DNA from 2 places in the Variovorax sp. AC194 genome. Region 1 is predicted to be linked to the other one. Evidence: predicted binding sites of a transcription regulator. Region 1 holds the regulator's gene; the other holds the start of a gene.

Region 1 (14,300 bases):
GTGGGACTGCTCGGCATGGTCGGCATGCTGCTGGCGTCGGTGCGCACCGGCAATGAGACGGCCACGTTCACGGCGGCGCTCAACCTGGCGCGCGAGTTGTCGGAGAAGGCGCGCATGAACAAGGGCGTGGCCGCGCGCAACGATGCGGCCAATGCGTACCTTGTCGAGGACTGGCGGGAAGGTGCTGCACCGGATGCAGCCTCCGTCGGCAGTGCCTGCGTGGCGTCCGGCGCGGCCTGCAGCGCGGCCGACCTCGCGCTATGGGACATGGGCGAGTGGAAGCGCCGCATCGCCAAGGCCCTGCCCGATGCGCGCCTGAGCGTGTGCTTCGACGAGGCGCCCTGGAATGCGGCGGCGGACGAATACACATGGGCGTGCAGCAAGACGGGCCACACCTTGGTCGTGAAGCTCGGCTGGACGCCTCGCACGATGCGAAGCGCGAAGGTGCAGCCGGCGGCGCCGCCGCGTCTGGTGATGCAACTGGTCGCGGGGCAGGCACACGATGGCCAGGCCGGTTCCTGATCCCATGGGCCACGCACGTCAGCGCGGCGTGACGCTGGTCGAGCTGCTGGTCGCCATGGCCATCGCGCTGGTCGTCGTTCTCGCGGCCACGGCCGCGTTCATCGGCAGCCAGCGGTTGTTCACGGTCGACGCCGACGCGCAGGCCGTGGAAGAGTCGCTGAGGTTCGCGGGCTTCGTCGTGCGGACCGTCGCGCGGCAGGCCGGCTATGCCGACTATGCGCCGGACTACCAGAGCCCCGACGGTGCGGCAACAGCCGCAAGCGGCACGAACATGCCGGCACCGTCGAACGACCCGATGGACCTCGACATCGTGGGCGCGAGCGATACGCGCGTCAGCGGCGTCGGCGACAGCTACGGCGCGCACGGCACCCGCGGTGTCAACGCAAGCGATTCCCTGCGGGTCCGCTTTTTCGGCCGCAGCCGTCCGGGCGGCGATGGCACCGACCCCGACGGCGCAATGATCGATTGCATGGGTTTCGCCCAGCCCGGGCCCTCGGCGGACAAGCCGGTGTCCGCCGACCGCGCCTGGAGCTTCTTCTACGTCGCCGAAGCCGCGGACAAGGAACCCGAGCTCTATTGCAAATACCGCGCTTCGAAGAATGGCCCGTTCCAGGCGCAGCCCTTGGCGCGCGGCATCGAGGTGTTCAAGGTCGTCTACGGTCACGACGCCGATGGCGACGGCGTTCCCGAGCAGTGGCTGGACGCCTCCCAGCTCGAGGCCATGGCCGCGTCGGAAGACAAGGTCGCCGACGAATGGCGCAAGGTCGTCGGGCTGCGCATCGGCATGGTGGCGCGCAGCGCGCGCCCCCGAGGTGCTGCCCAGGAGGCGGAGGAGGTGCTCTATCCGCTGGGAACCGATTTCTCCGAGCTGAGTTTCAGGCCGCCAGCGGACGGCAGGCTGCGTCGCGTTGCGACCTTCACGGTCATGCTGCGCAATCCGATGAAGGGACGCGCGCCATGAGCCCGCGCTGTCGTTCACCGCAGCGGGGCTTCTCGTTGATCGTCGTGCTGCTGATTCTTGTCGTGGCCACCGTGCTGGGCGTCGGTGCGGCGCAGGTCTCGCTGGTCAACGAACGCAGCGCCCGCAACGACCGCGACACCGAGGTGGCGTTCCAGGCCGCCGAAGCCGCCCTCATCGACGCCGAAACCGATGTGCTCGGCCCCAACGACGACACGCGGCAGCGGCTCTGTCTTTTCAATCGCCAGGACGTGACTGGCTTCTTCGAAGGATGCGGCGGCGCCGGCAAGCAGCAGGGGCTGTGCGCACCCGCCGAACCGGGCACCGATCCGGCGTGGATGTCCGTCGACCTTTCAACCGACAGCGGGCGGTCCGTTGCTTACGGCACCTTCACCGGGCAGACCTACTTCAGCGGCGACGCCGCCACGGGAATGCGAGCGGGCGCGTTGCCTTCCCGGGCACCGCGCTACATCGTGGAAGCCGTTCGCAACCGCGGCGGTTGGCAGGCCAATGCGCTGCAGAGCGCGAGCGCCCAGGACGCCAGCTACCTCTTTCGCGTCACCGCCATCGGCTACGGCATGCGCGACGAGACGCAGGTCGTGCTGCAGACCAATTTGTACAAACCGGCGGTCAGTCCTGGCTGCCTTCCTCAAGACTGAACCTGCATGCGCTCTCTTCGATTTTGCGCGGCGCTGGCCTGCGCCGTCTCTTGCGCCCACGCCGCGACGACAGTCCTTCCACCTGACGCGGTGCTTCCGAGCGAGCCGATGTTTTCGCTGGCATCGCGCGTCGATCCCGGGGTGGTGATCGATCTTTCGCTGAAGCGCGCGAACGCGGGCGCGGCGTACCGCGACGGCTTCGACGCGAAGAAAACCTACGGCGGCTACTGGGACCCGATGGGTTGCTACAGCTACGCGGCGGGCGACGGTTATTTCAAGCGCTCGGCCACGGCAACGAAGCCGGATGGGGGCGCCATTGCCTGCGTCAACCAATGGAGCGGCAATCTGCTGAACTGGGCGGCCTCATCGTCGCTCGACGGAGTGCGCATTGCATTGACCGGTGGCGATCGCGTGATCGACGAGCCGGGCCGAACGGTGCTGCAACGCGCGGTGCTGCCGGAAGATTTCCATCGCAGCGCCCAGTTTCCCGACAAGACCGTGACCGGGAGCCTCGACAAACTGACGCCGTTGGTCACCACGGGCCGCGATGGCGTGCTCGCGACCGGCACGCTGCATTTCGGCAACTGCCTGGACCGCGTCGCCGTCGGGCCGACCGGTGGCGGCACCTGCGCGGAGCCGGGCGGCACGACTTTCCTGGCGCGCGTCGAGGTATGCACGCCGGCCGACGCGTCGGCGCGCCCGTCGTTGTGCGCTCCGTATCCGGACGGCAACTCCAAGCCAGTGGGCAGCATCCAGCGCTACGCCGGGCGGATGAAGTTCTCGGTCTTTGGCTATCTGCCGGACGACGATCCCGCGCGCTACGGCGGCGTCCTGCGCGCGCCGATGAAGCACGCCGGGACGAAGAAGGTCGATGCGACGTTCGACAGCGTGGACAACGCGCAGACGGAGTGGGATGCGGTGACGGGCGTGTTCAAGGCCGACAGCCCCGAAGGCATCGGTGTCGTCGGGGCCATCAACCGCCTTGGACGCAACGGCGGCAAGCAAGGCGCCTACCGGTTGTTCGACCCGGCGGGCGAGCTCTACTACGAGTCGCTGCGCTACCTGCAAGGCAAGGCGCCGACGCCCGACGCCGTGGCCGGCACGCAGAGCGCTCGCAGTCACGCGGACCCTATCGCCGCCAGTTGCCAGCGGAACGACATCCTGGTGATCGGCGATGCCGAGACCCATTACGACCGTTCGCTTCCCGGCATGTCGAAGGGCGCCTCGATCGGCGACTTCGACCGGAGTTTCAACAATGCGGCCTACGAGCCGGACACGGCCTATTGGACGGGCCTCGTCGGTGGCTTCGAGAACAAGGAGTCGCTTTCTTTCACGCACCCTTCAGGAAAGGCGGGCCTCACCACGAGCGGCAACGAGGGGCCCAGGGCGCTCAACTACAAAGGCGGAACACCGCTGACCTCCGCCAATATCGCAGCCATCGAAACAGGCGCAGACAAGGGTTCGTTTGGAATAGCGGGCCTCGCGTACTGGGCTCGCACGCAAAAGATCCGCAGCGACCATCCCGACCTGCGGGTGCAGACCTTCGCCATCGACATGGGGCAGGGCGGCGAGAGCGCCATCGGGCAGAAGCAACGTGGCAGCGTCTTCTATCTGGCCGCGAAGTACGGCGGCTTTGCCGACAGCAACGACGACGGCAATCCGTTTCGTGCGTCGGGTGGCGGTTCCGAATGGGCCGAGGGCCTCGATGCCGACAACCAGCCCAAGCCTGCCAACTATTTCCTGGCTGGCGATCCGTCTCAGTTGACCACAGCCATTCGACGGGTCTTCCTGCGCGCCGACGTGCCGCGGGGCGGCATCACGGCAGGCAGCGCCATGTCGTCGGGAACGATCACGGACGCCGGTGTCAGCCTCTACGTGCCGCGGTTCGATGGCCGCCGCTGGTCGGGCACGCTGCTGTCGTATCCGTTCGGCGCCGATGTGGCGAACGGCGCTGCGCACAAGCTGGAGAAACCCGATTGGGATGCCGGTGAATTGCTGACCGGCAATCCGAACGCCATCCCGCCCGTGGCCGCGCGGGACATTGCGGGCCGGCGCATCTTCACGCTCTCGACGGCGGGCGTCGGCACGCCGTTCGAATGGGCGGCGCTCGATGACGGGCTGCGCAGATGGCTGAGCGCGACGCCGTATGCCGTGCCTGAATCGTCCGATGGCCTCGGCGCCGAGCGGTTGGCCTATCTGCGTGGAGATCGGCGAAAGGAGCAGTCCGCGCCGCAAGGCATCTTCCGCGTGCGCGATTCGGTCATGGGGGATGTGACCAATTCCAATCCGGTCTACGTGGGCGCGCCGAGCCTTGCGATCCACGAGACCGGCTACGACAAGTTCCTGGCCGCCCATCGCGGCCGGCCGCACGCGGTGTACGTCGGCGCCAATGACGGCATGCTGCACGCCTTCGAGGCTCGCACCGGCAAGGAACTCTTCGCCTACGTGCCGCGGATCATGTTCGCCAGACTGGCTGCTTACGCCTCTCCGGACTACGTGCACCGGAGCTACGTCGATGGAACGCCCGTCATTGGCGAAGCCCGGATGGCGAACGGCGCGTGGAAGAGCGTGCTGGTCTCCGGCAATGGTGGCGGCGGCACCGGCGTCTTCGCGCTCGACGTGACCGAACCCGCGGACTTCTCCGCCGACAAGGCGCTGTGGGAGTTCAATGGCGCGTACGACCCCGACATGGGGTACGTGACCCAGGCGCCACGCATCATGAAGTTCCGCACGGCCGCAGCCACGAAGACGGATGCTGCGACTTACGGCTGGTTCGCTGTCGTTCCTTCGGGTTTCAACAACGCCAACAAGGACGGGCGCGCCGCGTTGTTCCTGCTCTCGCTCGACAAGCCCGCAAGCGAAGCTTGGAAGGAGAACCTCAACTACTACAAGATCGTCCTGACCGCGCCGAAGGACAAGACCATCGTGAATGCGCTGAGCACACCAGGTGATTACGCGGCAGCGGACGGGGCCACGCGCTTCCTCTACGCCGGCGATACGCAGGGCAACCTGTGGAAATTCGACTTTACGGGCGGCACACCATGGGGCAACGGCAACGCGCTGGGAGTGAAGGGCTCGCTCGTGATGGTTGCTACGTCGGGCAGCGGCGCGAATGCGAAGCGCCAGCCCATCACGGTCGCGCCGGAGGTCGGCGTGGGGCCGGATGGCGGCGCGATCGTGCTCTTCGGCACGGGCAAGTTCGCAAGCCCCGAAGACCTCGGCAGATCGAGCCGCGGCGTGCAGACGATGTATGGCGTGTACGACAACGGCGTTGCGATTCCTGCGGGCGAAGCGCGCACGCAGCTTCAGCCGCGAAAGGCCACGCCCGTCGCCGGGCAGGCATTCCCGCCCGGCACGGGCGATCCCTTTGTCTACGGCGCGTTCGATCGCAAGACGAACGCCCGGCGCGGCTGGTATTTCGACTTGCCGGCGGGGCTCGAGCAGGGCGAGCGGCTGGTCTTCCAGCCGGTGCTCAGCGATGGACAGCTGTTTTTCAACACGCTGATCCCCAACGCCGACGCCTGCAGCGCCGATGGCGGCGGCCGCAGTTGCGCGGTGAACGCGATGACAGGGCTCTCGCAGGCCGGCACCTGCATGCCCTCGAGCGTCGGCATGCTGGGCACGCCGCATCTGGTGCAACTGGGCATGGCTGGCTTCGGCGCGACCGATGCCTTCGGGCGGCGGTCTGAAACCAAGCGCCTGGGCATCGTCAGCATCGGCGCGCGAGATGCGCCGGGAGGTCGGGGCGGCGGCATCTCGACCGCCCAGCCTGCCGGCGACGGCAAGATGGTCCAGACCGGTGGGCGCCTGAACTGGCGAGAAGTCGTCGACTACCAGGGAGCGAAAAAATGAAGCACGCGGCGTTTCGCGGATTCACATTGATCGAGATGCTGATCGTGGTGGCCATCGCCGCGATCCTGGCGGCCATCTCCTATCCGTCGTACATGGATTTCGTGCGCAAGGGCTGGCGCAGCGAGGGGCGCTCCGCGCTGATGCAACAGATGCAGGAGCAGGAGCGCCTCTATACGCAGGTCGGGCGGTACCGGCGCTACCTGGGCGATTCGGCAGACTCAGGAATCGGCGGCGCAGGCGGCAAGTACACGGTCGAGAGCGGCAATTGCGAAGGAAAGGGGAGCATCGACAGCTGCCTCCGGCTGACGGCCACGCTGAAGGCCGGTTTCTCCGATCCGCAGGTCGGCAATCTCTGGGTGGACAGCACGGGCGGCAAGGGCTGCGATGGGACGGACGCGGGAAGGTGCTGGCAATGAAGGGCGGCGAAGGCGCGTCGTCGCCCGGCTTCACCTTGATCGAGCTGATGGTGGTCGTGGCCATCGTGGCGGTGCTGGCTGCGGTCGGCGCGCCGAGCTTTCGCGACATGCTGCTCAACCAGCGTCTCGCGAGCGCCGCGCAAGGCTTCAATTCTGCGTTGAGCCTGGCACGCATGGAGGCCATCCAGCGCGCGAGGCCCGTGGAGGTGGCTGCGCTCGCGGGCAGCGACTGGTCCGGCGGCTGGATCGTCCGGACCGGGGACGATGAATCGCGCCAGACGCTGCGGCGCTTCGAGCAGTTGCCGCAGGGCGTGAGCGTCGACACGACGCTCGGGGCCGGCTTCGCGCAGGGCCTGCGCTACGACGGCAACGGCTTCTCGCGCCAGACAAGCCGCTCCGGCTTCAGCGCCGGCTGCCTGACGCTGAAGGCCGAGACCGGGCGCAGGGCGTCGATCATCGTCTCGGCGTCGGGCCGGGCGAAGGTCTGCAATCCGGATGTGAGCGGCGATTGCGGCTCGGGCGCGTGCGCCAGGGGAGGAGAAAGCGGCGATTGAGGAGACGCGCCCGCCCGGACGTGGGGGATCAGATGTCCCGCAGCAACTGCCTGAACTCGTCCACGTCCTCGAAGCTGCGGTACACCGAGGCAAAGCGCACGTAGGCCACCTTGTCCAGGCGCTTGAGTTCGCGCATCACGAGTTCGCCGACCTTGGTCGAATCGATTTCGCGCAGGCCGCTGGCCAGGAGCTTCTGCTCGATGCGCAAGAGGGCGGTGTCGATCTGCTCGATGCTCACCGGGCGCTTGCGCAGCGCCAGCATCATCGAGGCGCGCACCTTGGTCGAGTCGAAGTCGGCGCGGCTGCCGTCCTTCTTCACGACCACAGGGAAATTGACGTCGGGGCGCTCGTAGGTGGTGAAGCGCTTGTCGCAGGCGCTGCACTGGCGGCGCCTGCGCACGAAATCGGCGTCTTCCGAAACGCGGGTCTCCACGACCTGCGTTTCAAGATGACCGCAAAAAGGGCATTTCATGCGGTCGTCTCGTCAGTCGGATCAGCGGTAGACGGGGAAGCGGCTCGTCAGCGCGTGCACCTTGGCGCGCACCGCGTCGATGTTCGCCGTGTCGCGCGGGTTCTCGAGCACGTCGGCGACCAGGTTCGCGGTGATGCGGGCCTCTTCGTCCTTGAAGCCGCGCGTGGTCATGGCCGGGGTGCCGATACGCACGCCGCTGGTGACCATCGGCTTTTCCGGGTCGTTCGGAATCGCGTTCTTGTTGATCGTCATGTGGGCGCTGCCCAGCACGGCTTCGGCTTCCTTGCCGGTGATGCCCTTGGCGCGCAGGTCCACCAGCATGACGTGGCTCTCGGTGCGTCCGCTCACGATCCGGAGGCCCCGCTCGGTGAGCGTGTCGGCCACGATCTGGGCGTTCTTGACCACCTGTTGCTGGTAGGTCTTGAACTCGGGCGTCATGGCTTCCTTGAACGCGACGGCCTTGGCGGCGATCACGTGCATCAGCGGGCCGCCTTGCAGGCCCGGGAAGATGGCGCTGTTGATGGCTTTTTCGTGCTGCGCCTTCATCAGGATGATGCCGCCGCGCGGGCCGCGAAGGCTCTTGTGCGTGGTGGAGGTCACGATGTCGGCGTGCGGCACCGGGTTGGGGTACACGCCCGCGGCCACGAGGCCGGCGTAGTGGGCGATGTCGACCATGAAGATCGCGCCCACGTCCTTGGCCACCTTGGCGAAGCGCTCGAAGTCGATGCGCAGCGAGTAGGCCGAGGCGCCCGCGATGATCAGCTTGGGCATGTGCTCGTGCGCCTTGCGTTCCATCGCGTCGTAGTCGATGGCTTCGTTGGCGTCCAGACCATAGCTCACCACGTTGAACCACTTGCCGCTCATGTTCAGCGGCATGCCGTGGGTCAGGTGGCCGCCTTCGGCCAGGCTCATGCCCATGATCGTGTCGCCGGGCTTCAGGAAGGCGAGCATCACGGCTTCGTTGGCCGAGGCACCGCAATGCGGCTGCACGTTGGCGGCATCGGCGCCGAAGATCTGCTTGACGCGGTCGATGGCCAGTTGCTCGGCCACGTCGACGTGCTCGCAGCCGCCGTAGTAGCGCTTGCCCGGATAGCCCTCGGCGTATTTGTTGGTGAGCTGCGAGCCCTGGGCGGCCATGACGGCCGGCGAGGCGTAGTTCTCGCTGGCAATCAGCTCGATGTGGTGTTCCTGGCGCGCGTTTTCGGCTTGAATCGCGGCCCAGATCTCGGGATCGGTCTGTTCGACCAGGATATTGCGTTGGTACATGGCAGTCCTTTGAAGACGAGGTCCTTGTTCTTCAACCAAACAAGGGCTGCCCAGGCGAACGGCTGAACGCCTGTTGTGGTCAGGCGGCACGCTTCCCAGTGGTATTCCACGTCAGCGCGTGGCACCTTGTCGGGTGCTGCGCCTATCGCCAGTCGCGTACGGGGCCGAGTGTAGCTCACCCCCGGCCAGGCGAGCCTCAGGACACGCCGGAAAGCAGCGCGACCTTTGCGGGTTCCGAGCCTTCTTCGGCCTTGATCGGCGCGGGCGCCGGCGTCACGATGGGAATCGGCTGTGCGCGAATGGCCGGCCGGGGCGGCAGCACCGACGGCGCGCGGCCGTTGGCGACCTGCAGCAGGCGCTCGTGCTCGGCCATGACCTTGCTGGCGTAGCCGCCGTCGTCCTCGAGGTTGGCCGCGCCCACGTAGTAGCGCAGGCCGCCCTCGAGCGAGCCGGCGCGGGCGATGCATTCCTGCAGCACCTTCACGCCCACGCGCATGTTGGTCACCGGGTCGAAGGCGGTGAGCGTGCCGCCCGCGCTTTCGTACTTGTCGCCGTGCACGCGGGTCATGACCTGCATCAGGCCCTGGGCGCCGACGTGGCTCTGGGCGAAGGGATTGAAACTGGATTCCACGGCCATGATGGCCAGGATCAGCGTCGGGTCGAGCTTGGTGCGCTTGCCGATCGAATAGGCCTCGGACACCAGCACGCTCAGCGGCTCTGCAGCCACGCTGTATTTCTTGCTCAGCCAGTAAGCCACGGCGGCTTGCTGCTTGGGCAGGTCGCCGGGGCTCGCTGCCGTGGTGCGCTCGATGGCGGTCGGCTCCAGGTCGGAGACTTCAGGCGCGGGCTTGCGCGACTGCAGCCAGCCCATGAGCTGTTCCTCGCCGGTCTGGCGCAGATCGGGCCGTGCCACGAGGGCGAGGGCCGCGAACACGATGGCCAAACCGACCAGCGCAAACCCGTTGTGGGTGATTTCAAAAAAGCCGTCTGCCACATCGGACACGAAGGTCCGTAGCCCGCGGGCTGTGGCATCAAACGCCTTGTTCATCGCTCTTCCTTTCTGTGCGGCACCTGCTCGCAGCGCCTGGAGAGGCGATGGATGAAGGCAACGGCGCTTGGATTGGTACGAATCAGGCTCCGCGCATGGAGGGGTGTGGGGTAAGGAGCGCGGCGACCTGATCAAGCCGGGGGAGTTCTCGGCAGCGGATTCAGGGTGGCCCTGCTGCGTCTGGCAGCTGGGGCAGGGCGGATTCTAACGTCGCTTAATAGCCGGTCAAGCATAAGGAAATCGTTTCATATGCTAATAGATGTTTAAAAATCCGACCCGCACAGAGGCATTTGGCTTACGGGAAATCCCTTGGAAGATTGAATTTGCAATGCGAGGGTGCGGCACCTAATCTGGACGGGCCTGGGTTTTCAGGCGTTTTCCAAAGTCAGGCAGTCCGAGGTGCAAGTCAAGGGCTCGATCGACGGCGGATCCACGGCGGCAATCTCTTGCTGCCAGCACGGCAGGAACCATTGACTTCCGGTCGCGCGAATCGATGGCTTGGGTGTTAGGCCCGCCATCAAGCCCGGCAACGAGGCATTCAGTCGCGTTGCCGGGCTTTCTTGTTTCTGCTTTGCCGCATGTTTGCGGCACACTCCCGCGATGGATTTAGCTTCGCTCAAACAAAACAAATGGGTGCGACGTGGGATCGTCGCGGTGCTGGTTCTTCTGGCCTTCTGGGTCATTGCATGGTTGATCGTGCCGCCGATCGCCAAGAGCCAGCTTCAAAAGATCGCGAGCGAGAAACTGGGCCGCCAGGTGACGGTGGGCAAGATCGACTTCAAGCCCTGGACCCTCGAACTCGCGCTGCACGACCTGCGCATCGCCACGGCCGACGGCAAGCAGCCGCAACTGGCCATCAAGCGCATCTACGCCGACGCCGAACTGCAGTCGCTCTTTCGCCTGGCGCCCGTGATCGACGCGGTGTCGATCGAGGCGCCCGCGGTGCTGCTCACGCACCAGGCCGACGGCAAGTACGACATCGATGACATCCTGGCCAAGCTGGCCTCGGGCCCGCCGCCCGACCCCAAGGCCGAGCCGGCGCGCTTTGCCATCTACAACATCTCGATCAAGGACGGCGCGGTCGACTTCGACGACCAGACGGTCAAGCGCAGGCACGAGCTGCGCAACTTCGTCCTCGACGTGCCTTTCCTGAGCAACCTGGCGTCGCAGCGCGAGGTCAAGACCGAGCCCAAGCTGGCCTTCGTGCTCAACGGCAGCAGCTTCGATTCGGCCGCTTTCACCACGCCCTTCTCGGCAAGCCGCAAGACCGACGCGCACGTGCAGTTCAAGGGGCTCGATCTGGCGCCTTACCTGGGCTACATCCCCGGCGGCCTGCCGGTGAAGCTGCAGGCCGGCAGCCTGGATGCCGACCTGAAGATCGACTTCCAACAGGCGGCGACCACGGGCCTGAAGATCTACGGCACGGTCGAGGCGCACGGCGCCAAGCTGAGCGACGCCCGAGGTCGCGACCTCCTGGGCTTCGATTCGCTCAAGCTCGCGCTGGCGGACGTTCGCCCACTCGAATCGGTGTTTCATTTGAGCGAAGTGGCGCTGGCCAATCCGCAGCTCGTGGTGGCGCGCGATGCCTCGGGCCAGTTGAACCTGATGGCCACGGACCCGGCCACCGGTGCCGCGGAAAAAGTGGCTCCGCTTCCCACCGCCGCAGCCAGTGCGCCGGCCGGCAAGCCGGCCGAAAAACCCAAGCTCAAGGTGCAGGTCGACAAGGTGGCGCTGAGCGGCGGGCGCATCGGCTGGCGCGACGAAACCGTCAAGCCTGCGGCCGCCGTCGATGTCACCGACCTAGGGCTCGACGTCACCGCCATCACCTGGCCGATGGAAAAGCCGGCCCAATTCAACGGCAGCACCGCCATCGCCGGCGCCTCGCTCAAGTTCAAGGGCAGCGCCACCGACAAGGTGGCGGACGTGCAGACCGAGGTCGACGCGCTGCCGCTCTCGCTGGCCGCGCCCTATCTGGCGCAGAGCCTGGAGCCCACGCTCGACGGCAAGCTCAGCGGACAGATCGACATTGCCTGGGACCAGCCCAACCTCAAGTTCAAGGCCCGCCGTCTGGCCGCCGACGGCCTCGCGCTGACCCAGACCAAGACCGCGCTGGCCAGCGTCGGCCGCTTCGAGCTGGTCGATGCCGAGGTCGACATGACCCAGCACACGCTGAACATCGCCTCCTTCACCGCCACCAACCCCAAGGTGCGCGTGGAGCGCGACAGCGAAAAGCGCTGGATGTTCGAGCGGTGGCTGCGCACCCCGGCCGGCAACGGCGGGGCGGCCGAAGCGAAGGTTGCGGCGCCCAAGCCCGCCGGCGCCGGATCGGCCAAGCCCGATGCCAACACCAAGCCCTGGGCGCTGACCATCGCCACCATGGCGGTCGACAACGGCAGCCTCTCTTATTCAGACAAGGCCGGCGCGCTGCCGGTGACGGTGGAGGTCACGGCCTTCAAGCTGAACGCGCAGAAGATCGCGCCCGAGACAAACACCGTCTCGCCGCTGCAGGTCTCGGGTCGCATCGGCTCCGGGCGTTCCGATCCGGGCAAGTTCGACTACAAGGGCAACGTGGTGCTCAAGCCGCTGGCCGCCGAAGGCCGGCTCGAGGTGATCTCGTTCCCCGCGCACGCCTTCAAGGCTTATTACGCGGACGCGCTCAACGTCGACATCCGCCGCGCCTTCGCGAGCTACCGCGGCACCGTCAGCTACGCGACCGCGCCGGCGGGCATGAGCGTGAAGCTGGCTGGCGACACCGCGCTGGACGACTTCCGCGCCAACAGCGTCTCGCTGACCCAGTCGCCCGGTTTCGACCGCAACACCAACCAGCTGCTGAGCTGGAAGACGCTGAGCCTTCGCGGCCTGCAGGTCAGCATGGCGCCCAACGCGCCGCCGAACGTGAACGTGCGCGAGACCACGCTGACCGACTTCTTCGCCCGCGTGATCGTCGACCCGACCGGCCGGCTCAACCTGCTGAACCTGACGAAGAAGGGCGAGGCCGAAGGTGCCGCCGCCGCTACGGCGACCGCCGAGGCCAGGACCCAGAAGGGCCCGGGCGGCACGACCACCACGACCCGCGGCGCACCGCCGGCGCAGCGCTCGGGTGGGGCGCCGGTATCGGCCGAAGCCATGGTCGGCGGCACCCCCGAACCGGCCGCGCCGGCGGCGGCGCCCGTCGCCACGGCGCAGGCCCCCGTCGACACCGGCCCCAAGCCCGTCATCAACTTCGGCCCGATGAGCCTGGTCAACGGCAAGATCGATTTCACCGACCTGTTCGTCAAGCCCAACTACTCGGCCGACCTGAGCGAGCTGACCGGCAAGCTCAGTTCCTTCTCGTCGAACCCGCCCAACGGGCAGGGGGGCCGGCCGGCGCTGGCCGACCTGGAGCTGCGCGGCAAGGCGCAGCAGACCGCCGCGCTGGAGATCACCGGCAAGCTCAACCCGCTGGCCAAGCCGCTCGAGCTGGACATCACCGCCAAGATGCGCGACCTCGATCTCGCGCCGCTGTCGCCGTACTCGGTGCGCTACGCGGGCCACGGCATCGAGCGCGGCAAGATGAGCATGGACGTGAACTACAAGGTCGCGCCCGACGGCCAGCTCACCGCCACCAACAAGCTGGTGCTCAACCAGTTGCAGTTCGGCGAGGAAGTCGCCGGCGCGCCCAACAGCCTGCCGGTGAAGCTGGCCGTGGCCCTGCTGGCCGACCGCAACGGCGTGATCGACGTGGACCTGCCGCTCAGCGGCTCGCTCAACGATCCGCAGTTCAGCGTCGGGCCGTTGATCTGGAAGGCCGTGGTCAACCTGATCGTCAAGGCCGTGACGGCGCCGTTCAGCCTGCTCACGGGGGGGCTGGGGGGCGGCGGCAGCGGCGAGTCGAGCGCCATCACCTTCGAGGCGGGCAGCTCGGTGCTCAGCGCCGCGGCCAAGGAAAGCCTGGACAAGGTCGCCAAGGCGCTGACCGAGCGGCCGACGCTGGAGATGACGGTCGTTGGCACCTCCAGCCTCGAGAAGGAGCGCGACGCCTACCAGCGCCAGCGGGTGCGCCAGCTGACGCAGGCCGAGAAGCGCCGCGTCGCGGTGCGCGGCGGCCAGACCGGCACCGACGTGGCGCCGGTCACCGACGCTGAATACCCCGAGCTGCTGACCGCGGTCTACAAGCGCGCCGACATCACCAAGCCGCGCAACCTCGTCGGCCTCGCCAAGGACCTGCCCGTCACCGAAATGGAAAAGCTGCTGTTCGCGAGCGTGCCGGTCGACGAGGAGTCGATGCGGCAACTGGCCGTGGAACGCGGCGCCGCGGTGCGCGACTACCTGCTGGCGCAGAAGCTCACGAGCGAGCGGCTGTTCCTGGGCGCGGTGCGCACCACGGCCAGCGGTGCCGACTGGAAGCCGGGCGCCGAGCTCAAACTGACCATGAAGTGAGAGCGGCCACTTGGTTTTTTGCATCGGCTTGCTATATATGTAGTCACCTTTAATCTCCCAGCCCGCAACCTGCATTGGCCGCCGTTCCGCAACGGAATTGGGCGGTCCACCGCAAGTGGGTGAAAATGTCGATG
Region 2 (14,300 bases), 2.7 Mb from region 1:
GTCGAGCCCGGCCGTGTGGCAGAACGAGAGGTCGGCGGATTCCAGGCTCCACGGCAGCTGCGCGGCCATGACGCCCAGCTTCATCGTGTTGCTGCGCGGCTCGAAGGCCGCGAGGATGCGCTCACTTTGCTTGCCGGCGTCGTCGAGCTTCTTGCGCAGGCCCTCCAGCGTGGTGCGGATGGCGGTGGGGTGGTGCGCGAAGTCGTCGTAGACCGTGATCGCGCCGCCGCTTCGCTCGACCGTGCCGCGCAGTTCCATGCGCCGGCGCACGTTGCGAAAGCTGCCGAGCGCGCGCGCCGCGTCGGCCGGCGAAACGCCCACGTGGTCGGCGGCGGCGATGGCGGCCAGCGCATTCATCTGGTTGTGCAGGCCAGAGAGTTCCCACTCGACCCGGCCGACTTTTTCGCCTCGCCTGAGCACATCGAAGGCGTCGTGCGAGCCCACCGCCAGCCATTCGCTGTCCGGGCCGCCCGCGCCGAATCGCGCAAGCTCGCTCCAGCAACCCTGCGCCAGCACGCGCTGCAGGCTTTCCTCGGTGGCATTTACCACCAGCCGCCCGGTGCCGGGCACGGTGCGCACGAGGTGATGGAACTGGCGCTCGATGTCGGAAAGGTCGTCGAAGATGTCCGCGTGGTCGAACTCGAGGTTGTTGAGCACCGCGGTGCGCGGCCGGTAGTGCACGAACTTGCTGCGCTTGTCGAAGAAGGCGGTGTCGTATTCGTCGGCCTCGATGACGAAGGCGGCGCCGTCGCCCAGCCGGGCCGACACGCCAAAGTCCAGCGGCACGCCACCCACCAGGAAGCCCGGCGCCTTGCCGCCTTGCTCGAGCGCCCAGGCCAGCATCGAGGTGGTGGTCGTCTTGCCGTGCGTGCCGGCCACCGCCAGCACGTGGCGGCCCAGCAGCACGTGCTCGGCCAGCCACTGCGGGCCGCTCGTGTAGGGCTTGCCGGCGTCGAGGATGGCTTCCATCAGCGGGAACTTCGGGCTGCCGTCGGGCAGGCGAGCCCTCGAAACCACGTTGCCCACCACGAACATGTCGGGCGCGAGGGCGAGTTGGTCGGCGCCGAAACCTTCGATGAGATCGATGCCGAGGGCGCGCAACTGGTCGCTCATCGGCGGGTACACGCCGGCATCGCAGCCCGTGACCCGGTGGCCCGCTTCGCGCGCCAGGGCGGCCACGCCACCCATGAACGTGCCGCAGATACCCAGAATATGAATGTGCATCGGGCGATTCTAGGGAGGCGGAATGCGGGGCTCGGCAGGCGAGCCCGGCCTTCGCCCCGAGCTTCGTGTTGATTTCGTGTGCGTGACGCCTACTGCGGGCAAAATGCCCCGATGGACACGTCCAAGCGCGAAATCGCCGCCACCGCAGCCCGCCTTGTCGTCGAGGAAGGGCTGGAATACGGCCCCGCCAAACGCAGGGCCGTGCGTGACCTGGGCCTGTCGGCGCGCACTTCGCTGCCGAACAACGACGAAGTCGAGGCCGAGGTGCGCGACTACATTGCGCTTTTCTGCGCCGACACCCAGCCCCAGGAACTGCGTGCGCTGCGCCTGCTGGCGCTGGAATGGATGGAGCGCATGGCGGCCTTCCGGCCGCACATCGGCGGCGCCGTGTGGCACGGCACGGCCACCCGGCTGTCGGACATTTACATACAGATGTTCTGCGATGATTCCAAGTCCGCCGAGATCGCCCTCATCGACCACCACGTGGACTACGAGCCGCGCATGGTCACCGGCTTTCACGGCGAGCAGGTCGAGGCCTTGAGCGTGCATGCGCCCAGCCGCGCGCTCGGCGAGGAAATCGGCGTGCACCTCTTGGTCTACGACCTGGACGACCTGCGCGGCGCCTTGAAGCCCGATGCCCAGGGTCGTACGCCGCGCGGCGACCTGCCTGCCTTGCGCCGGCTGATTGAAAGAGAAAAGGACAAGTGAATGACTTCTTCGCCGACACGACGCGGCATGCTCTATGGCGGCGTGGCGGCGGTGGCCGCCGCTGCCGGGGTGGGTGGCGCCTGGTGGCGGGAACGCAGCGCCGGCAGCAATGCGGGGGGTGGCGAGCAACTGGACGCGACCTTCTGGGCCCAGAAATTCGAACGGCCGGAGGGTGGTGACCTCGTCCTGTCGAGCCTGCGCGGCAAGCCGCTGCTGCTCAACTTCTGGGCCACCTGGTGCCCACCGTGCGTCGAAGAAATGCCGATGATCGACGCTTTTTTTCGTCAAAACGGCGCCAATGGCTGGCAAGTGGTTGGATTGGCCATCGATCAGCCCAGCGCGGTGCGCAAGTTCCTGCAGCGTACCCCGGTAACCTATCCGACCGGTCTGGCGGGCCTGCAAGGCACGGAACTCGTCAAGAACTTGGGCAATACGGGAGGCGGTCTACCGTTCACATTGGTTGTCAACGGTAACGGTTCGGTTGCAGCTCGTAAAATGGGCAAGCTCGAAACCGCCGATCTGGAGACATGGCGGCGTGAACTTGTTCATGGTTAGAATCGGCCGCCCAAGCTGGCGTTAGCCACCAAACGCTGAAAATCGCCGATTTTCAGCTCAGTTATATCCGAATGACCGGCAAAGCCGGCACTGGAGTCCCATGGATCTGCGCAAACTCAAGACACTGATCGATCTGGTGTCCGAATCGAATATTTCCGAACTGGAAATCACCGAAACCGAAGGCAAGGTTCGCATCGTCAAGGGCGGCGGTGCCGCCCCGGTGCAGTATGTGCAAACACTGGCCGCGCCGCCCGCCGCAGTCCCGGCCGCAGGTGCGCCTGCCGCTACGGCCGCCGCCAGCGCCCCCGCGGTCGAAGCCGCACCGGCCGGCCACGCGGTCAAGTCGCCGATGGTGGGCACGTTCTATCGCTCGTCCAGCCCGGGCGCCGCTGCTTTCGTCGAAATCGGCAGCAAGGTGAACGAAGGCGACACGATCTGCATCATCGAAGCGATGAAGATCCTCAACGAAATCGAAGCCGACAAGTCCGGCACGATCACCCAGATCCTCGGCGAAAACGGGCAGGCGGTCGAATACGGCCAGCCGCTGTTCATCATCGAGTGACCATGTTCAAGAAGATCCTGGTTGCAAACCGGGGGGAGATTGCCCTCCGGATTCAGCGCGCCTGCAGCGAGATGGGCATCAAGGCCGTGATGGTCTATTCCGAAGCCGATCGCGACGCCAAATACGTCAAGCTGGCGCAGGAAGCCGTCTGCATCGGCCCGGCCCCTTCGGCGCTGAGCTATCTCAACATGCCGGCGATCATTTCGGCGGCCGAAGTGACGGACGCCGAAGCCATTCACCCCGGCTACGGTTTCCTGAGCGAAAACGCCAACTTCGCCGAACGCGTGGAGCAGAGCGGTTTCCAGTTCATCGGCCCGACGCCGGACAACATCCGCACGATGGGCGACAAGGTCTCGGCCAAGCAGGCCATGATCAAGGCCGGCGTGCCTTGCGTTCCCGGCTCCGAGGGCGAGCTCTCGGACGACGCCGCCACCAACAAGCGCATCGCCCGTGCGATCGGCTACCCGGTCATCATCAAGGCGGCGGGCGGCGGCGGTGGCCGCGGCATGCGCGTGGTGCACACCGAGGCGGCGCTGGTCAACGCGATCCAGATGACAAAGGCGGAAGCCGGCGCGGCCTTCAGCAATCCGGCCGTGTACATGGAGAAGTTTCTTCAGAACCCGCGCCACATCGAGATCCAGATCCTCGCCGACAAGCACAAGAACGCGGTCTACCTGGGCGAGCGCGACTGCTCCATGCAGCGCCGCCACCAGAAGGTGATCGAGGAATCGCCGGCCCCCGGCATTCCGCGCAAGCTGATCGAGAAGATCGGCGAGCGTTGCGCTGCCGCCTGCAAGAAGATCGGCTACCGCGGCGCCGGCACCTTCGAGTTCCTCTATGAGAACGGCGAGTTCTACTTCATCGAGATGAACACGCGCGTGCAGGTGGAGCACCCGGTGACCGAGTTCACCACCGGCATCGACATCGTGAAGACGCAGATCATGGTGGCCGCCGGCGAGAAGCTGCCGTTCACCCAGCGCCAGATCGAGATGCGCGGCCACGCCATCGAGGTGCGCATCAACGCCGAAGACGCCTGGAAGTTCACGCCATCGCCGGGCCGTATCACCATGTGGCACCCGCCGGGCGGCCCGGGCGTTCGCGTCGATTCGCACGCTTACACCAACTACTTCGTGCCCCCGAACTACGACTCGATGATCGGCAAGATCATCGTGTACGGCGACACGCGCGAGCAGGCCATGGCCCGCATGCGCACGGCGCTGAACGAAACCGTGATCGAAGGCATCCAGACCAACATCCCGCTGCACCGCGAGCTGATGGTCGATGCCAAGTTCATGAGCGGCGGCACGAACATCCATTACCTGGAAGAGTGGCTCGCGGCGCACAAGCGCTGATCCACGAGACGACGCCATGTTCGAACTTCGCCTGATGGCACCGGAAGACCGGGTCGAAATGCTCAGCGACGCGCTCGATGCACTCGACGCGCTGAGCGTTTCGGTCGAGGACGCCGACGCGCAGACCGATGCCGAGCAGGCGCTGTTCGGCGAGCCCGGCATGCCGCCGCCCAAGGAGGGCTGGCAGCGCTCGCGCGTGATCGCGCTGTTCGCCGACGAGGCGCTCGCGAACGAGGCCGCATCGCTGCTCGCGCTGCAGGACTTCTTCGACGGCTGCGCGGTGCTCGGTGTTGCGCCGGTGCCCGAGCAGGACTGGGTGCGCCTCACGCAATCGCAGTTCACGCCGGTCGAGATCACGCCCGAGTTCTGGATCGTGCCGACCTGGCACGAGCCGCCCGCAGGGGCCAAGCAGGTGATCCGGCTGGACCCGGGCCTGGCCTTCGGCACCGGCACCCATCCCACCACCCGCATGTGCCTGCGCTGGATCGCCAGGCAGGGCCAAGGCGCCTTCGGCACGCAGCGCGTGCTCGACTACGGCTGCGGCTCCGGCATCCTGGCGATCGGCGCTGCGAAGTTCGGCGCGCTCGACATCGATGCCGTCGACATCGACGAGGCTGCGGTCTCCTCGACGCTGCTCAATGCCGAGGCCAATGGCGTCAGCCTGAACGCGGGCCTGCCGGACGTGGCCAAGGGCGCCTACGACACCGTGCTCGCCAACATCCTGGCCACGCCGCTCAAGTTGCTTGCACCGCTGCTGCGCAACCACGTGGCGCCGGGCGGATCGCTGGTGATGGCCGGCATCCTCGAGCGCCAGGCCGACGAGCTGAAGGAGGCCTATGCGCCGTATGCGGCCCTCGAAGTCAGCGACAGCGAGGACGGCTGGATCCTGATGACGGCGCGCTGCTGAGCAGCGCGGCCGGGTTGTCGCGCCACCGCGCACCGTTCGCGCCATTCATGCGACGGGGGCCCAACCCTACAATCGCCCGGTCATGAGCCTCGTCACGCGCTGCCCCGCCTGCACCACCACCTTCAAGGTGGTGCGCGACCAGCTTCGCATCTCCGACGGGTGGGTGCGCTGCGGCCGCTGCAGCCACGTGTTCGACGCGACGCTCGACCTGCACGAATCGACCGATGGGGCAGCCGCACCGCCGCCGGCGGCAGGCTATTCGCCCGCGCTGGTCGAACCGTCCTCCGAGCGCCGGGCCGACACGCCGCCTGCGTCATCGCAGCCTTCCCACGCCTCTGAAGATGCGGACTTCTTCGATGACGAGCCCGAAGCGCATGCCCATGCCGAGGTGGCGCATCCGCCGCCAGCGCCGGAAGAGCCCGAGCCCGCTGCGCAAGTCACGGTCGAGCCGCCTGAACCGCAGCCACCCGCTCCATCCCCGCCGGCCCCGGCGCTCGCGCTGCCCGCGCACGGCATCGTCGCGGACGAGCCGTGGTCCGACCTGGATGTCAGCGAGCCCGCATGGCGGCCGCCGGCGAGCTCCCTGCCGCCGTTCCCGAACATCGATCTGAATCTTGCGGCCCCGCCGCCATCGCCGCCTCCGCCGGCCCCTCCGTTGCCGGTGTCTCGCGCCAAGACGCATGGACTGGTCGAGCCGACCCTGGACGAAGACGCCGAGGAAAAAGAAGAAGGCGACGAGAAGGACCACGACCAGGTGCAGATGCAGAAGGCGCTGCGCCGGGCACGCATCAAGTCGGCCAAGATCGCGAGCGCCAACAAGTCGCGCGAAGCCAGGGCCGCCGCCAAGGCCGCGTCGTCGTCGATGGTCCGGGAGGCGAGCGAGCCGGAGAGCGCCGCCTCGCTGCCGCCGATGTTCGCGGAGCGCGAGGAGGAGCACGCCTTCGGCGACGACGAAGAGCACGACGCCCACGCGCCCGGCTTCTGGCAGCGCAAGGGCGTTCGGCGCTTGCTGGTCCTGCTGGCGGTGCTGGCCGCACTTCTGCTTATCGTGCAGATCGTTCGCCATGAGCGCGACGGCATCGTCGCGCGCCAGCCGGGCCTGCGTCCGGCGCTTGCGGCGCTGTGCCAGTACACCGACTGCGAGCTCTCGGCGCTGCGCCAGATCGGCGACATCATGATCGAGGGCGCCGCCTTCGCGCGCGAGAAGAGCGGCGGCAACGACTATCGCCTCAGCTTCACCTTGCGCAACGGCGCGACCGTGCCGCTCGCGATGCCGGCCGTGGAGCTCTCGCTGCTCGACACGCAGGAGCGCGCGGTGGTGCGGCGTGTGCTGACGCCCGCGGACTACGGCGCGCCGTCGGTGCTCGCGGCGCGCGCCGACCGCGCCGCTTCATTGCCGCTGACGCTGTCGCCGAACGAAGCGGCCGCGCTGCCGCCGATCGCGGGCTACCGCGTGGAAGCCTTCTATCCCTAGCCGGGCGCCTGCACGCAAGCGTCCTTCTTCCATTCATCTTCTTTCAACGAAAACGGTCCACCCATGGCAGCAGTGATTTGCGGTTCCCTCGCGTTCGACACCATCATGACTTTCGAGGGACGGTTCGCCGATCAGATCCTTCCGGACCAGCTGCACATCCTGAACGTGTCGTTCCTCGTGCCCGGGCTGCGCCGCGACTTCGGCGGCTGCGCCGGCAACATTGCCTACAGCCTCAACGCGCTGGGCGGCACGGCGCTGCCGATGGCCACGCTCGGCAGCGACGGCGCCGACTACCTGGAACGCATGCGCTCGCTGGGCATCGACACCGAGTTCGTGCGCCAGCTCGACGACACCTTCACCGCGCAGGCGATGATCATGAACGACGTCGACAACAACCAGATCACCGCGTTCCATCCCGGCGCGATGCAGCAGGCGCACATCACCAAGGTGGCCGCGCGGGACGACATCAAGGTCGGCATCATCGCGCCCGATGGCCGCGAGGCGATGCTGCAGCACGCCGAGCAATTCGCCGCCGCCGGCATTCCGTTCGTGTTCGATCCGGGTCAGGGCCTGCCGATGTTCGACGGCGATGCGCTCAAGCACTTCGTCGAGCTCGCGAGCTGGGTCGTGGTCAACGACTACGAAGGAAAGATGCTGTCGCAGCGCACCGGCTGGAGCCTGGCCGAGATCTCCAAGCGCGTGCGCGGCCTGGTGGTCACGCTGGCGGCCGAGGGCTGCGAGGTCTGGACCGATGGCGAGCGCGAGCATGTGCCGGGCGTGACGCCCACCGCCGTGGTCGAGCCCACGGGTTGCGGCGACGCATGGCGCGGCGCGCTGTTGTTCGGTCTGGAAAAGGAATGGCCGCTCGCGCAATGCGCAGCGCTGGGCAATCGCATCGGCGCGCTCAAGATCGCGCAGCGCGGACCGCAGAACTACCAGGTCGACCGCAAGGCGCTGGGCCTCTAAGAAGCCGCTTTTTCGAGCGCCCATAAAAAAACCCGACACCGTGAGGTGCCGGGTTTTTTGCCGTCAAGGGCGCTTTGAAGCTCAGGGCTTGCTGGCCGTGGGAAACGGCCAGGCTGCCTGGGGATTCAGCGTCGTTTGCGCGGCAGGGGCAGGTGCTACAGCAGCCTTGGCGGGTGCCTTGGCAGCCTTCTTCGCAGCAGGCTTCTTGGCAGCAGCGGCAGGCTTGGCAGCGGGCTTTTTCGCGGCTTTCTTGGCCGCAGCCTTTTTCGCAGGAGCCTTCTTGGCGGCGGCCTTCTTTGCAGGGGCCTTCTTGGCAGCTGCCTTCTTGGCAGGAGCCTTCTTCGCCGCAGCCTTCTTCGCAGGCGCCTTCTTGGCAGCGGCCTTCTTCGCCGGAGCCTTCTTCGCAGCAGCCTTCTTGGCCGGTGCTGCCTTCTTCGCTGCTACCTTCTTGGCAGGAGCCTTCTTGGCGGCGACCTTCTTAGCAGCAACCTTCTTGGCCGGAGCCTTCTTCGCTGCTACCTTCTTTGCCGGAGCCTTCTTGGCCGCGACCTTCTTTGCCGGAGCCTTCTTTGCAGCGGCTTTCTTAGCCGGCGCTTTCTTTGCAGTTGCCATTTCTATTTCTCCTTGATCAAGTTGAAAAAATCAACCTATTGAAGCACTCCACGCACGTTGGGAGCGTGAAGCGATTCATGGCGTTGGAATCTGAGCCCCAGCACCATGAACACCTGAGCCCTCGTCCATGCCGCGCTCTTTGGCGCGATCGGTGGCAAAGGCAATTCTTGAATTCATTAATTCTTATCGGAAAGATTCAATCCCAGGAGAGCGCACCACCCGACTGGTACTCGATCACGCGGGTTTCGAAAAAGTTGCGCTCTTTCTTCAGGTCAATCATTTCGCTCATCCAGGGGAACGGGTTTTCTTCGTTCGGGAAGAGCGTTTCGAGGCCGATCTGCTGTGCGCGCCGGTTGGCGATGTACCGCAGGTAGCCCTTGAACATGGAGGCGTTCATGCCGAGCACGCCGCGCGGCATGGTGTCTTCGGCGTATTTGTATTCGAGCTCGACGGCCTTCATGAAGAGGTCCTTGATCTCGGCCTTGAACTCGGGGGTCCAGAGGCCGGGATTCTCGAGCTTGAGCTGGTTGATCAGGTCGATGCCGAAATTGCAGTGCATCGACTCGTCGCGCAGGATGTACTGGTACTGCTCGGCGGCGCCGGTCATCTTGTTCTGGCGGCCGAGCGCAAGGATCTGCGTGAAGCCGACGTAGAAGAAGAGGCCTTCCATCAGGCAGGCGAACACGATGAGCGACTTGAGCAGCGTCTGGTCGGTCTCGTGCGTGCCGGTCTTGAAGTGCGGATCGCTGATGGCCTCGATGAACGGGAGCAGGAACTGGTCCTTCTCGCGGATCGACTGCACTTCGTTGTACGCGTTGAAGATCTCGCTCTCGTCCAGGCCGAGCGACTCGACGATGTACTGGTACGCGTGCGTGTGGATCGCTTCCTCGAACGCCTGGCGCAGCAGGAACTGGCGGCACTCGGGGGCCGTGATGTGGCGGTAGGTGCCCAGCACGATGTTGTTGGCGGCCAGCGAATCGGCGGTCACGAAGAAGCCGAGGTTGCGCTTGACGATGCGGCGTTCGTCTTCGGTCAGGCCATTCGGGTCTTTCCACAACGCGATGTCGCGCGTCATGTTCACTTCCTGCGGCATCCAGTGGTTGGCGCAGGTGGCGAGGTACTTTTCCCAGGCCCACTTGTACTTGAACGGCACCAGCTGGTTGACGTCGGTCTGGCCGTTGATGATGCGCTTGTCGGAGGCCTTGACGCGTTGCGCCACGACGGGAACCGAAGCGGGAGCAACCTGACGCAGCGGTGCGGCGGCGCCGTCATCGAGCGTGCGCGCGGCAGACGATGCGGGTTGTGCAATCGACGAAGTCGGAGCGTCCACCGAACGGCCTGCGGGCAAGCCGCTGGTCGATGCGTTGTGGTGCTGCAATCCTTGTTGCATATCCTTTGGTAAGGAGGGCTTGACTTCTTCGTCCCAGGTCAACATAGAAAAATCCAATGCTCAAATTATCGGAGTAACGATGTGAGTTGCAAAGTGCTCGTTCACATCGCGCTCCATTTATGTGGTTGTTATGTTGCTCGCATGCATCGCGCGATGTCAGTCAATGGCTTCATTGCTTGAACGTCGCACGACTTTCGCATGCACCTCACTGACTCAACTGACTCTGTCTTGTCGCGAGCATCGGCGCGTTGCACCGGTTGTCACTGGCACGCTTCGCAGGTCGGATCGTCCACACCGCAGAACGCGATGTCGGTGGCGGGCATCGCGCTCATCTGTGCCTTCGCTGCAGCAGCGGCGGCTTCGAGTGCGCTCATGCCCGAGGGTGCGTCGTTGCCCGACGACACCGCGTTGAGACGGCCCGATTGCACCGTCGACTTTTCTGCGTGCGTCGCGCTCTGCGTGCGCAGGTAGTAGGTCGTCTTCAAGCCGCGCAGCCATGCGAGCTTGTAGGTGTCGTCCAGCTTCTTGCCCGATGCGCCGGCCATGTAGATGTTGAGCGACTGCGCCTGGTCGATCCACTTCTGGCGACGCGAAGCGGCTTCGACGAGCCACGTGGTTTCCACTTCGAACGCGGTGGCGTAGAGCGCCTTCACGTCCTGCGGCACGCGGTCGATGGGACGCAGCGATCCGTCGAAGTGCTTCAGGTCCATCACCATCACGTCGTCCCACAGGCCCAGGCGCTTCAGGTCACGCACCAGGTAGTGGTTGATCACGGTGAACTCGCCCGACAGGTTCGACTTGACCGAGAGGTTGCCGAAGCACGGCTCGATCGAGGCGTCCACGCCGATGATGTTCGAGATGGTCGCCGTCGGTGCGATGGCCACGCAGTTCGAATTGCGCATGCCGTCGGCTTTGATCTTGGAACGCAGCGCGTCCCAGTCGAGCGTGGCCGAGCGGTCCACTTCGACGTAGCCGCCGCGTGCCTGCTCCAGCAGGTCGAGCGTGTCGATCGGCAAGATGCCCTTGTCCCACAGCGAGCCCTTGTAGCTGGAGTATTTGCCGCGTTCCTTGGCGAGCTCGGTCGATGCCCAGTAGGCGTGGTAGCAGATGGCTTCCATCGACTCGTCGGCGAACTGCACGGCTTCCTGCGAGGCGTAGGGAATGCGCAGTTCGTACAGCGCGTCCTGGAAGCCCATGAGGCCCAGGCCCACCGGACGGTGGCGCAGGTTCGAGTCGCGCGCCTTCTTCACGGCGTAGTAGTTGATGTCGATCACGTTGTCGAGCATGCGCATCGCGGTGGAGATCGTCCGCTTGAGCTTCTCCTGGTCGACCTTGCCATCCTTCAGATGCTGCAGCAGGTTCACCGAACCCAGGTTGCAGACGGCCGTTTCGGTGTCGCTGGTGTTCAGCGTGATCTCGGTGCAGAGGTTCGACGAGTGCACGACGCCGGCGTGCTGCTGCGGCGAGCGCACGTTGCAGGCGTCCTTGAACGTGATCCAGGGATGGCCGGTCTCAAACAGCATCGTGAGCATCTTGCGCCAGAGGTCCGACGCCTGGACGGTGCGGCTGGGCTTGATGTCGCCGCGGGCGGCCTTCTCTTCGTAGGCCACGTAGGCCTTTTCGAAGTCGGCGCCGAACAGGTCGTGCAGGTCAGGCACGTTGGAGGGCGAGAACAGCGTCCAGGTGCCCTTTTCCATCACTCGGCGCATGAAGAGGTCGGGGATCCAGTTGGCCGTGTTCATGTCGTGCGTGCGGCGGCGGTCGTCGCCGGTGTTCTTGCGCAGTTCCAGGAACTCCTCGATGTCCAGGTGCCACGATTCCAGGTACGTGCAGACGGCGCCCTTGCGCTTGCCGCCCTGGTTCACGGCCACGGCCGTGTCGTTCACCACCTTCAGGAACGGCACCACGCCCTGCGATTCGCCGTTCGTGCCCTTGATGTGGCTGCCGAGCGCGCGCACGCGGGTCCAGTCGTTGCCCAGGCCGCCCGCGAACTTGGAGAGCAGCGCGTTTTCCTTGATCGATTCGTAGATGCCGTCCAGGTCGTCGGGCACGGTGGTGAGGTAGCAGCTCGAGAGCTGCGAGCGCAGCGTGCCGGCGTTGAAGAGCGTCGGCGTGCTGGACATGAAATCGAACGACGACAGCACTTCGTAGAACTCGATGGCGCGCGCTTCGCGGTCGATTTCGCCGAGCGACAGGCCCATGGCCACGCGCATGAAGAAAGCCTGCGGCAGTTCGATGCGGGTCTTGCGCACGTGCAGGAAGTAGCGGTCGTACAGCGTCTGCAGGCCCAGGTAGTCGAACTGGTTGTCGCGCTCGGCCTTCAGGGCCGCACCCAGGCGGGGCAGGTCGTACTGCAGCAGCTTCTCGTCGAGCAGGTCGTTCTCCACGCCCTTCTTGATGAACTGCGGGAAGTAGTCGGCGTAGGCGGTGGCGCGGTCCACCGGCATCACTTCGCGGCCGACGATCTCCTTGAAGATCGTGTGCAGCAGGAGGCGCGCGGTGGCGAAGGTGTAGTCGGGGTCTTTCTCGATCAGCGTGCGGGCCGCCAGGATCGAGGCCTTGTACACCTCGTCGAGCGGCACGCCGTCGTAGAGGTTGCGCATCGTCTCGGCGACGATCGGCTGGGCGGTGATGCTGTCGCCCAGGTTCTCGCAGGCCGATTCGATCAGGCCCTTGAGCTGGTTCAGGTCCAGCGCGACGCGTTCGCCGTTGTCCAGCACGTGCAGCGTCGGCGTGGCCGGCGCTTCCTGCTCGACCTGCTTGGAACGCTCCTGCGTGCGGCGTTCGCGGTACAGCACGTAGGCGCGTGCGATCTCATGATGGCCGCCGCGCATCAGGCCGAGCTCGACCTGGTCCTGCACGTCTTCGATGTGGAAGGTGCCGCCGCCCGGACGCGAACGCACCATGGCGCGGATCACGCCTTGCGTGAGCACGTCGACCGTCTCGCGCACGCTGGCCGAAGCCGCGCCCTGGGTGCCGTGCACGGCCAGGAAGGCCTTCATCATCGCGATGGCGATCTTGTTCGGCTCGAAGGGAACGACGGCGCCGTTGCGGCGGATGATCTGGTAGTGCGCAAGGTTCTGGCCGGCGGGGGAGCCGGCCGTGTCTCGCTGCTGTTGGGGTGGCGTGGAGGGAACGGCACGCGGGGTCGATGGGGTGTTCAGGGCAGTTTGCATTCGCTTCCTCTCGGTTGGCAATTCTTGTTGGGTGGCGACGCCTTGGCTGGGCGCCGCGCCGGCGTTGTTGACCGGACGGAGGACACTATATCTAGGGTGCCAGGGGTCTACAAGCCACTACAGGTAGTGTTTTGTGAGTGATTCACCTACTGCGGGTATCTCTCTAGGCATAGGCCATGGCTGGCGATGCCGCGTGAATACTGGCCTATGGTTGCGCAACCCGCATGGGACGTGGCTTGCGAGCTGATTTGAGCCTGCAAGCCGCATGGTTGCTGCGGTTCACATTTGCGTATTCGAAAGCGATGCGGCCGGAGGGCAGGGCATCGCGGGGCGTCACGCGATTGAAAAAATTAGCGCTCCATCACAGATGGGGGAAACATCTGTGATTTCCACCCCAGTTGCGCGTGCAGCAAATGCCAATCGAAGCCCGTGCCGGGGTCCTGTTTTCGGCCCGGCGCGATGTGCTCGTGACCGGCGATGTGGGCGATGGCGTAGTGCTGCGCGATCGCGGGGCAGAGGCTGGCGAGCGTTTCGTACTGCGCGGCTTCGAAGGTCTGGCCTTCGAGGCCTTCGAGTTCGATGCCGATCGAGTCGTCGTTGCAGTTGCCGCGGCCGCGCCATGACGACACGCCCGCATGCCAGGCGCGTTCGTCGCAACTCACGAACTGCCAAAGGTCGCCATTGCGGCGCACGTAGAAATGCGAGGACACCTCGATGCCGCGGATCGACTGGAAGTAGGGATGCGCATCCCAGTCGAGCTGGTTGGTGAAGAGCCGCTGCACCGCATCGCCGCCGTATTCGCCGGGCGGCAGGCTGATCGAATGCAACACGATCAGATCGGTCTGTGCGCCGGCGGGGCGCGGGCCGAAGTTCGGCGAGGGCAGGGCTTTCGCGAAGCGGTACCAGCCGGCCCGCCAGAGCCCGTCGTCGGCGGGCGGCGTGTCGTGCGCGGAGAGTTCAGTCGTCGACATGGCTCGCGGCGCCATCGTCGCCGTTGGGCGTGGTAATGCCCAGCCGCGCGATGCGGTAGCGGATCTGGCGCAGGCTCATGCCCAGGCGCGCGGCGGCCGCAGTGCGGTTGAAGCCGCTCTCGTGCAGCGCGCGCACGAGGATCTCGCGCTCCTGCTGGTCGAGGTAGGCCTGCAGGTCGGAGGGCAGGGGCGGTGGCGCCGACTTGAGTTCGGCCACCGATGCCGGTGCCGGGGCAACGACAACCGGCGCGTCGCCGCGCGGCGCAAGCTGCGAGGGCGTGACCGAAGCCACGTCGGCAGCCGCCATCGTCGTCGCGACATTGCCGCCCATCAGATCGAGGTGCAGTTCGTCGCCGTCGTTGAGCGCGACTGCGCGGTGCAGCAGGTTCTCGAGCTCGCGCAC

What was found. The regulator NrdR, encoded in region 1, represses ribonucleotide reductase genes. The targets are predictions, from matches to a motif close to CACNANATNTNGTG.
Region 2: a site for NrdR is predicted at 13,010-13,023, ahead of ACZYRS_RS28150 (ribonucleoside-diphosphate reductase subunit alpha). Genes of this name have one in related genera too.

What each region holds. Positions count from the first base shown of each region.
Region 1 covers NZ_OZ409823.1:3,211,524-3,225,823, forward strand. Annotated here, with positions in the region: gene pilV (type IV pilus modification protein PilV) at 1-522, shown strand, start outside; gene ACZYRS_RS15425 (PilW family protein) at 527-1,483, shown strand; gene ACZYRS_RS15430 (pilus assembly PilX family protein) at 1,480-2,139, shown strand; gene ACZYRS_RS15435 (pilus assembly protein) at 2,248-5,991, shown strand; gene ACZYRS_RS15440 (type IV pilin protein) at 5,988-6,407, shown strand; gene ACZYRS_RS15445 (GspH/FimT family pseudopilin) at 6,404-6,961, shown strand; gene nrdR (transcriptional regulator NrdR) at 6,990-7,433, opposite strand; gene glyA (serine hydroxymethyltransferase) at 7,455-8,699, opposite strand; ZMP/ZTP riboswitch at 8,741-8,865, opposite strand; gene ACZYRS_RS15460 (lytic transglycosylase domain-containing protein) at 8,896-9,747, opposite strand; gene ACZYRS_RS15465 (hypothetical protein) at 10,116-10,430, opposite strand; gene ACZYRS_RS15470 (DUF748 domain-containing protein) at 10,348-14,166, shown strand.
Region 2 covers NZ_OZ409823.1:5,938,432-5,952,731, reverse strand. Annotated here, with positions in the region: gene mpl (UDP-N-acetylmuramate:L-alanyl-gamma-D-glutamyl-meso-diaminopimelate ligase) at 1-1,224, opposite strand, end outside; gene ACZYRS_RS28195 (hypothetical protein) at 1,336-1,932, shown strand; gene ACZYRS_RS28190 (TlpA family protein disulfide reductase) at 1,933-2,487, shown strand; gene accB (acetyl-CoA carboxylase biotin carboxyl carrier protein) at 2,588-3,049, shown strand; gene accC (acetyl-CoA carboxylase biotin carboxylase subunit) at 3,052-4,401, shown strand; gene prmA (50S ribosomal protein L11 methyltransferase) at 4,418-5,308, shown strand; gene ACZYRS_RS28170 (zinc-ribbon and DUF3426 domain-containing protein) at 5,391-6,782, shown strand; gene ACZYRS_RS28165 (carbohydrate kinase family protein) at 6,846-7,748, shown strand; gene ACZYRS_RS28160 (histone H1-like DNA-binding protein) at 7,830-8,360, opposite strand; gene ACZYRS_RS28155 (ribonucleotide-diphosphate reductase subunit beta) at 8,557-9,795, opposite strand; gene ACZYRS_RS28150 (ribonucleoside-diphosphate reductase subunit alpha) at 10,011-12,926, opposite strand; gene ampD (1,6-anhydro-N-acetylmuramyl-L-alanine amidase AmpD) at 13,277-13,897, opposite strand; gene ACZYRS_RS28140 (sigma-54-dependent transcriptional regulator) at 13,884-14,300, opposite strand, start outside.